DNA from 2 places in the Variovorax sp. RO1 genome. Region 1 is predicted to be linked to the other one. Evidence: predicted binding sites of a transcription regulator. Region 1 holds the regulator's gene; the other holds the start of a gene.
The links. Region 1 encodes HrcA, which represses chaperone genes, less so after heat shock. Its sites were predicted from a motif close to TTAGCACTCNNNNNNNNNGAGTGCTAA; they were not measured.

Region 1 (4,418 bases):
AACTCCTCCGCGCTCAACGTGATCTTGAATGAGCCGAGGAATTCGATCGTGACGACGTAACCGTCAGCAAGCGTCTGAATTGGCGAGCCAGGCTCGTCAGGCTGCATCATCAACTGCCGAATTTTTTCTGCCTCTACAAAGCCCCCAACCCCGGCTAATGCAACGTGAGCAAACTCACCATGTTCCGTCTTTACGATTTTCCCTATGAGAAACGAGCGGGCGTCAGACACCTTCCGCCGCTTCGATGGCTCCTGCAACACCACTCCGGCACTGACTGCCTCAGTCCTCAGGATTTCTACGATCTTCTTTGTCTCGGGGTTCCCAAAGATCGTTTTGACAGCACTACGCATCTCAGCCGCATCTTTAACCCTTCTGAATTGTGGCTGATCGGCGTAAAAAATTTGTATTGCAGCAGGGAAGTCGCCGTATTCGGAGCGAATAACCAAGAGATCGGTCTTTTTCGTAGGCTGCCCTGTCGGGTAGACACCGAGAGACCAGGCTCGTCCTGGCGCAACCGAGCGATCCTGAACTGTTCCGATTACCAAGCCCTTTGATCTCTCCCAAATTCCTTCGGCTTGCGCTACAAGAAACTGCTCTATCTCGTTATCACCGGCGCCTCCGAAAAGGTGCTTAGGCCAAAGGTTTTCCATAGGAGTCCTAAATTTTCAAAGTGACGAGCACAGGTAAGTGATCGGAGACAGAGGCAATAGCACCATCGCTTGTTGTTAGCGGCGTGCTGCCCGCACTGGAAAGAATGACTGGTGTGCCGTTGTGTACTACATCGATGAGATCGGGTCGCAGCAGAACCTGATCTATAAGATGCCAATGCGTCGAGACGCTCTTGTCGTTTTGGTAGAAAGATCCCGGCTGACGATTGTTTTTCCAGGTTCCCAGCAGGGCCCACATAGGGTTGAAAAAATATCGGATCTGCTTGCCACGCCCGACGGCCTTAAAGGTTGAGGCCGCGATCGTCTTGCATGAAGAAGCGTTCAGATAGGCTGGGGTGACCATGGGCTCGCTAAATGGTTCCATGTTGAAGTCACCAATCGCAATACTTCGCGTGTGTAGCAACCGCTTTTCGCGTGCTTCTATTCCCATTCGCAGAAGTCGTGCGGCTTCCGCGCTGATCGGCCCGGGCTGCCACACAAAGATTGGCGCCGGCAGGTGAACGAACCACAATTCATAGTTGACCGGTATTCCAGTCGTGGTCCGAACGAGCGTACTGGGCAGCGACCCTTCATCCAGCAGGCTGTCCGGTTGCCACTCTGTTTCAGAAAGAGTGCCAAGTACGGCAAACCGCTTGAAACTCTTCTTCAGCCACCAGGTCTTCCCGGTGTTTCGACTCTGCAGGTCGACCAAGATTGAATCGAAGTCGATTTTTCCTGGTTCTGACAGACACAGCAGAACTTCCTGGTTAGGACCAGATAACGTCTTGTCGACGCAGATAGTCTCCGCCAAGTCTGCAATGGCATTAGCGATGATTCCGCTCTTGCCTTTGCCTTTTTGAACGTTCCAGTATGCGAGCGCGATCATGTATGGCGTAGGCCCGAAGATGTCGATCAGAAAACCAGTCACCGACTATATCGCTGCGTTCCCGGCACCCGTGGAGGCCTGCTGTTATCGGTAGGAATCGCAACTTCGCATGACAATTCTGCTTCGCACTTACGAACCATCGGTCGCTTTCGCCGGTAACCGCGACCGTTTTTGGGCTGCCGGTTTCGTGCCCCGAACGACTCCGCTGGGCTCCTTTGCGACATTCGCACTGCTCCAGACCGGTCATCTGAGGAGCTGGGCCTCTGCACATCGCAAAATCCGCGTATGCCAGATTTGAGCGAGCTAAATGATGATGAGGTGCGCGGCCAAGCGACTGAATGGCGCGCACGGGCGTTGCGGGGGGACAAGAGCGCAGGCGGTATCGCGCACCTCTTGGAAAAAGAGCTTCATCGCCGCCAAGGATTCGGATACCGGCCAGCCGATGCTGATGTGCTGGACACCAGGCCGCTGGAACTTCTGCATGAGCGCCGGTCATCACACGCGTGGTGGCGCTTCTGGTGACTGCCTGAGCAGCGACGAATGAGTCTCGGATTTCGCGCTCGATCTGGCTGCGATCTGTGCGGTGCGATGCTGTTAAGTGCGGCAGCATCCGCACCAAATCTGGCAACAATCTGGCAACGGATCGGCCATGAAAAAAGTCCGCTATCTTTTGGATAGCGAACTTCTCAGCATTGATGCGGCTTTGGTGGTAGGCCGTGATGGGCTTGAACCATCGACCAACGGATTATGAGTCCGCTGCTCTAACCAACTGAGCTAACGGCCCACGCGGGCCCGATTCTATGCGCCGCGCACGACCACCTACTTGCGGTAGCTCAGCGCGTTGCTCACCAGCCGCGACGTGATGTCGACGATCTGGATCATGCGGTCGTACGGCATGCGGGTCGGGCCGATCACGCCCAGCGTGCCGACCACCTGGCCGTCGACCTCGTAATTGGCGCTGACGATCGACAGCTCCTCGAAGGGCACGACCTGGCTCTCGCCGCCGATGAAGATGCGCACGCCCTCGGCCTTGCTCGACACGTCGAGCAGCCGCATCAGCTGCGCCTTCTCCTCGAAGAGATCGAAGGCGCGCCGCAGTTGCCCCATGTCGCTGGAGAAATCGGTCACCGACAGCAGGTTGCGCTCGCCGGAGATCACGACGTCGTCGGCCTTGGCATCGGTGAGCACCTCGGAGCTGACCTGCACCGCGGCCTGCATCAGCGCGGCGATTTCTCCGCGCAGCTTCTCGACCTCGGACTGCAGCCGGTCGCGCACCTGCTCGATCGTCAGGCCCGCGAAATGCGCATTGATGTAATTCGAGGCCTCGACCAGTTGCGACTGCGAGTAATCGGACTCCGGAAAGATCACGCGGTTCTGCACGTCGCCGTCGGGCGACACGATGATCACCAGCAGCCGCCGCTCCGACAGGCGCAGGAATTCGATCTGCTTGAACACCGAGGCGCGTCGCGGCGACATCACGACGCCAACGAACTGCGACAGGTTCGACAGCAGGTGGGCGGCGTTGGCGATCACCTTCTGCGGCTGGTCGGCCGCCAGGCTCGGCGTGCTCATCTGCTCGCGCTGCGCGGTGAGCATGGTGTCGACGAACAACCGGTAGCCGCGCGTGGTCGGCACGCGTCCGGCCGAGGTGTGGGGGCTTGCAATAAGCCCCAGCGCCTCGAGGTCGGACATGACGTTGCGGATGGTCGCGGGCGACAGATCCAGCCCCGCCGAACGCGAGAGCGTGCGTGATCCGACGGGTTGCCCATCGGCGATGTAACGCTCGACCAGCGTCTTCAACAGCAACTTGGCACGGTCGTCCAGCATTGCAAGATTTTAGTGTTGTACGTTAAAAATTTCGGTCGCCGACGACGAGACTAGCTCAATCGACGCAGCCGGCTCCCACCCCTCGGCCTTCGCGTGACCCCATCCCTCACCAGCGCCGACCGGACCCCCGCAGGCGAGACACCGAACATCAGCGCAATCTCCCCCAACGTGAAGCCTGCCCGATAGAGGATCGCGGCCACCCTGGCTTCATCGCCGGTAACCAGCGGCTGACGCCCAAACAGCACCCCACGCGCCCGAGCAGCCACACGTCCGGCCTCGCATCGCTCCCGAATGATCGCCCGTTCAAGCTGAGCCACCGCGCCGAGTATCTGCAGCACGAATTCACCCATCGCCGACGACGTGTCAATGGGCTCCGTCAGTGACTTGACTGAGCAACCCGACGCCTTCAAGCGATCCAGCAGCTGCAACAAGTCCTTCAAGCTGCGCGCCAACCGATCCAGCTTGTAGACCACCAGCGTATGCCCAGGCTCAAGTGCAGCCAGGGCCTTGTACAGCTCGGGTCGAGGCCCTACCCCGCTGGTCTTCTCGGCGAAAATTCGCCGCACGCCTGCAGCTCGCAGCGCATCAAGCTGCATTCGCGTTTCCTGCTCGCTCGTAGACACCCGCGCATAGCCAATCAGCACCCAATCCCCCCTCGGTCCCCTGAAACCTTTGTAAGCACTTGTAGGCTACAGGAAAGGGTGAAGCCAGTACCAGCCGCCGGGCATTGCCTGTTTTGTCGATCGACAGAAAGTATCGTCATACGCTCCGAAATCTCGTCTCGAGGGCGCGCCTGGCTAGGTTTTCAGTACAACTACACGATACCGGGTCGGTTTCACTGTAGGAGCCCGCCAGCGGGCGTGTGTTGGCCGGCCAGAGATAGGGCAGGGGCACGTAAGGCACTCAGCACCAGAGAGCAGATGCCTCCGCCACAAGGGCTACGGCGGCTTGTCTTCTAGCAGGGAAGCATGAGGGCCGCGCCGCTATGCCGTGACCTCGCGCAACCAGCGTCGAAAGTCCTTCACCAGCCAGCAGATGAGCGCGCCGCACATCGACGC
Region 2 (4,418 bases), on a different contig from region 1:
GGCGCCGCGATCCCGGTGCAGGGCAAGACCGCCGCGCTCACGCCGCGCCACTCGGCCTTCGTGTGGGCCATGAAGGACCTCGGCCACGGCTTCAGCGCCGGCGGCGGCCTGAACTACGTCAGCGCGCGCTATGCGTCGCTGAGCAACCTCGTCACCCTGCCCTCGTACCTGACCGCCGACCTCGCGGCCAACTACAAGGCCGAGCGCTACGAGATCGCGCTGAACCTGAAGAACATCGCGAACCGCAAGTACTACGTCTCGGCCCACGGCAGCGTGGACAACCTGATCCTGCCGGGACCGGGGCGCGAAGTGCAGCTGACGCTGCGCGCGAAGTTCTGAGCGTGCGGGGCGGCTGCGTGTTCAACACGCGGCCGCCTCTTGGTTCTTACTTGCCGGCCTTCCCCACTAGCACCGCGCCCTTCATCCCGGCGTCGTAGTGGCCTGGCTGCAGGCAGCCGAAATCAACCTTGCCGGCCTGCGTGAACTGCCAGACGATCTCGCCGGTCTTGCCCGCGGCCAGCGTGACCATGTTCGGATCGGCGTGCTCCATCTCGGGGTTCTTCTTCATGGCGTCGTAGTGCGCCTTGAGCGCCTTCTCGGTCCCGAGCACGAGCTCGTGCTTCAGGACACCCGAGTTCTTGACGACGAAGCGCACTGTCTCTCCTTGCTTGACCTTGATGTCTGCAGGCGTGAAGCGCATCGCGTCCGTCATGTCGACCTGGACCGTGCGCGTCACCTTGGCGGCCACGCCGGGCTTGCCGACGGCGGCTTCGGCATCGTCATGGCCGTGATCGCCGGCATGGGTGCCCGAGGCGGAAGCGCCGACGGCGGCCAATGCGGCCAAGGCAGCGAAAACGGTGTTGCGGAAGGTGAGAGCCATGGTGTCCTTGGAGATTGGAAGGGTGGATCGGGCGGCCTGCGCGCGCATCCGTCCGGTGCTGCGTGCTGGGGTGCCGCGACTCTAGGAAGCCCGCCCCGTCAATCGCCGATCACGTGGATTACAAAGAAGCAATCCGCGCGCGGCCTCTGCATGGGTCTGAGTGGGCTTATTTCACCCGGACAAAAGAACCCTAAACGTTCCGACCGATGGCACTCGGCAGCCCGGGGTTTCCCCGTAAAAGCACAGCCGTGCAAGACTGCGGAACGACGCTTAACATTCGCAGCGTCCCTGTCGCAACTCATTGATTTTCAAAGACCGAATCTCGAGTGTGTTAAATCACTTTCGAGCCGCGTGCCATTGAACATTCGACTACGTTAATTCCACGTCACCGAGCTTTCGCCCATGTTGGAAGTCGCGGTTACTATGCTTTGATCAAAACTCTTGTCGAGCGAGAGTAGATCGCACGCCTGTCCCTATGTGACCTGCCGTCCCGTGTTGGATTCCGCCGATCTCTGACCCTAGATTTCCATTGAATACTGACCCACCCGTTTTGTGAGCCTGAAGGCTTCACAGTGTGGATAAGTGCTTGGTGTTCTCCTTTTTAGGTTGGGACTTCGCAGAACTGTTTTTGAACCGGAAGCTGTCGTTTCCGGTCTCCAGGATGTGGCACCGATGTGTCAGCCTGTCCAACAGCGCGGTTGTCATCTTCGCATCGCCAAAGACGCTAGCCCACTCCCCGAAGCTGAGGTTCGTGGTGATCACGACACTGGTTTGTGTGGATCTGCCGCAGATTGCGCCGCTGTTTGCGCGATTTAGTTGCCTCGATCGCGAGCCAGGTCGCGAGCTTCTCGGCATAGGGATCGAGCTTGCTTGAACTCGCCCGCTTGGCGTAGCGCGGCTCTTCATCGCCGGCTCGCAGGTACTTCTTTACGGTGTTGCGAGACAGGCCTGTACGCCTGGCTATCTCGCGAATGGACATCTGCTCGCGCAGGGCCCAGCGTCTGATGACACTCAATGTCGCCACGTCTATCACTCCTAGGATCCCCTGCTTTAAAAATGAGCAGGGTAGGGTTTTACGTGGGTCAGTCTTAGACGGAAATTACTGCGTTTAGTGGGTCAATTTTCGGCAGCAATCAACAGCGGGGCTGCCCTGCTACTTGTCAGCCCAAGCCAATCAAGACTTTTGGCAGCGGTTTGCGAAAAAAGTGCACCTTTTCAGACCGTCCGCCGAGGCTCCTTGCTCCAAGCCTTGCAGATTGAACCTTCTGGCCGCCCTTACACCGTCCCCGCCGGCCGCTAGCGCCAAGTTTTATCCGGATAAAATAATTATTGCGCGAATGTTCAATGACGCGCTTACGAAAGACCAGCGTCGTTCCGCAAAGACGAGGGCAAGGGCCACGCTCTTGAAAGGTCATCGAATGCCCTTATGATTAGCACTCGCTGCTGACGAGTGCTAACAGCCCTCCCATCCAGTCGACAGGTCGCCGGTTTCTCCGGCGCCCGACCACAAACAAACCCGTTTCTTACCCTTCCAGGAGATGCAATGAAACTTCGTCCTTTGGCCGATCGCGTGATCGTCAAGCGTGTTGACAGCGAAACCAAGACCGCCTCTGGCATCGTCATCCCCGACGCAGCCGCCGAAAAGCCCGATCAGGGTGAAGTCCTGGCCGTGGGCCCGGGCAAGCGCAACGACAAGGGCGAACTGGCCGCACTGACCGTCAAGGTCGGCGACCGCGTCCTGTTCGGCAAGTACAGCGGCCAGACCGTCAAGGTCGATGGCGACGAACTGCTCGTGATGAAGGAAGACGACCTGTTCGCAGTCGTCGAGAAGTAATTCTTCTCCTCCTTTCGATCTCATCCAAATTCAATCCATTCGGAGTTAATTCATCATGGCAGCAAAAGACGTAGTCTTCGGCGGAGAAGCCCGCGCACGCATGGTCGAGGGTGTCAACATCCTGGCCAACGCAGTCAAAGTGACCCTGGGCCCCAAGGGCCGCAACGTGGTGCTCGAGCGTTCGTTCGGCGCCCCCACCGTGACCAAGGACGGTGTGTCCGTGGCCAAGGAAATCGAACTCAAGGACAAGCTGCAGAACATGGGCGCCCAGCTCGTGAAGGAAGTGGCCTCCAAGACTTCGGACAACGCCGGTGACGGCACCACCACCGCGACCGTGCTGGCACAAGCCATCGTTCGCGAAGGTTTCAAGCTGGTGGCTGCCGGCATGAACCCGATGGACCTGAAGCGCGGCATCGACAAGGCTGTCACGGCCCTGGTCGCCGAGCTGAAGAAGGCTTCCAAGCCCACCACCACCTCCAAGGAAATCGCGCAAGTCGGCTCCATCTCGGCCAACAGCGACGAAACCATCGGCAAGCTCATCGCTGACGCGATGGACAAGGTCGGCAAGGAAGGCGTGATCACCGTGGAAGACGGCAAGTCGCTGGACAGCGAACTCGACGTCGTCGAAGGCATGCAGTTCGACCGCGGCTACCTGTCGCCCTACTTCATCAACAACCCCGAGAAGCAATCGGCGCTGTTGGACAACCCCTTCGTGCTGCTGTTCGACAAGAAGATCAGCAACATCCGTGACCTGCTGCCGGTGCTGGAGCAAGTCGCCAAGGCTGGCCGTCCGCTGCTGATCATTGCCGAAGAAGTCGAAGGCGAAGCCCTGGCTACCTTGGTCGTGAACACGATCCGCGGCATCCTGAAGGTTGTGGCTGTCAAGGCTCCTGGCTTCGGCGACCGCCGCAAGGCCATGCTGGAAGACATCGCCATCCTGACGGGCGGCAAGGTCATCGCTGAAGAAGTGGGCCTGACGCTCGAAAAGGTGACGCTGGCCGACCTGGGTCAAGCCAAGCGCATCGAAGTGGGCAAGGAAAACACGATCATCATCGACGGCGCCGGCGCTGCTGGTGACATCGAAGCCCGCGTGAAGCAAGTGCGCGTTCAGATCGAAGAAGCGACCAGCGACTACGACCGTGAAAAGCTGCAAGAGCGCGTGGCCAAGCTGGCCGGCGGCGTGGCAGTGATCAAGGTTGGCGCTGCCACCGAAGTCGAAATGAAGGAAAAGAAGGCTCGCGTCGAAGACGCCCTGCACGCCACCCGCGCTGCAGTGGAAGAAGGCGTTGTGGCTGGCGGCGGCGTGGCTCTGCTGCGTGCCAAGCAAGCTGTGGGCGACTCGGTCAAGGGCGACAACGCCGACCAGGAAGCCGGCATCAAGCTGGTGCTGAAGGCCATCGAAGCCCCCCTGCGCGAAATCGTGAACAACGCCGGCGGCGAAGCCTCGGTGGTGGTGAACGCTGTGTTGGCCGGCAAGGGCAACTACGGCTTCAACGCTGCGAACGACACGTACGGCGACATGCTCGAGCTGGGCATCCTGGACCCGACGAAGGTCACCCGCACCGCACTGCAGAACGCCGCTTCGGTGTCCTCGCTGCTGCTGACGACCGAAGCCATGATCGCTGACGCTCCGAAGGACGAGTCGGGCGCCGGCGGCGGCATGCCTGACATGGGTGGCATGGGCGGCATGGGCGGCATGGGTAT

Region 2: CY658_RS15545 (co-chaperone GroES) is a predicted target of HrcA. The motif match lies at 2,311-2,337, and genes of this name have one in related genera.

Annotation. Positions count from the first base shown of each region.
Region 1 covers NZ_PKMT01000001.1:632,501-636,918, reverse strand. The annotation lists gene CY658_RS32340 (hypothetical protein) at 1-650, opposite strand, end outside; gene CY658_RS32335 (hypothetical protein) at 658-1,533, opposite strand; tRNA gene CY658_RS02935 (tRNA-Ile) at 2,241-2,317, opposite strand; gene hrcA (heat-inducible transcriptional repressor HrcA) at 2,353-3,360, opposite strand; gene CY658_RS02925 (recombinase family protein) at 3,411-4,004, opposite strand.
Region 2 covers NZ_PKMT01000002.1:944,648-949,065, forward strand. The annotation lists gene CY658_RS15525 (TonB-dependent receptor) at 1-339, shown strand, start outside; gene CY658_RS15530 (cupredoxin domain-containing protein) at 386-880, opposite strand; partial or broken gene CY658_RS15535 (ATP-binding protein) at 1,448-1,654, opposite strand; partial or broken gene CY658_RS15540 (helix-turn-helix domain-containing protein) at 1,650-1,913, opposite strand; gene CY658_RS15545 (co-chaperone GroES) at 2,424-2,714, shown strand; gene groL (chaperonin GroEL) at 2,770-4,418, shown strand, end outside.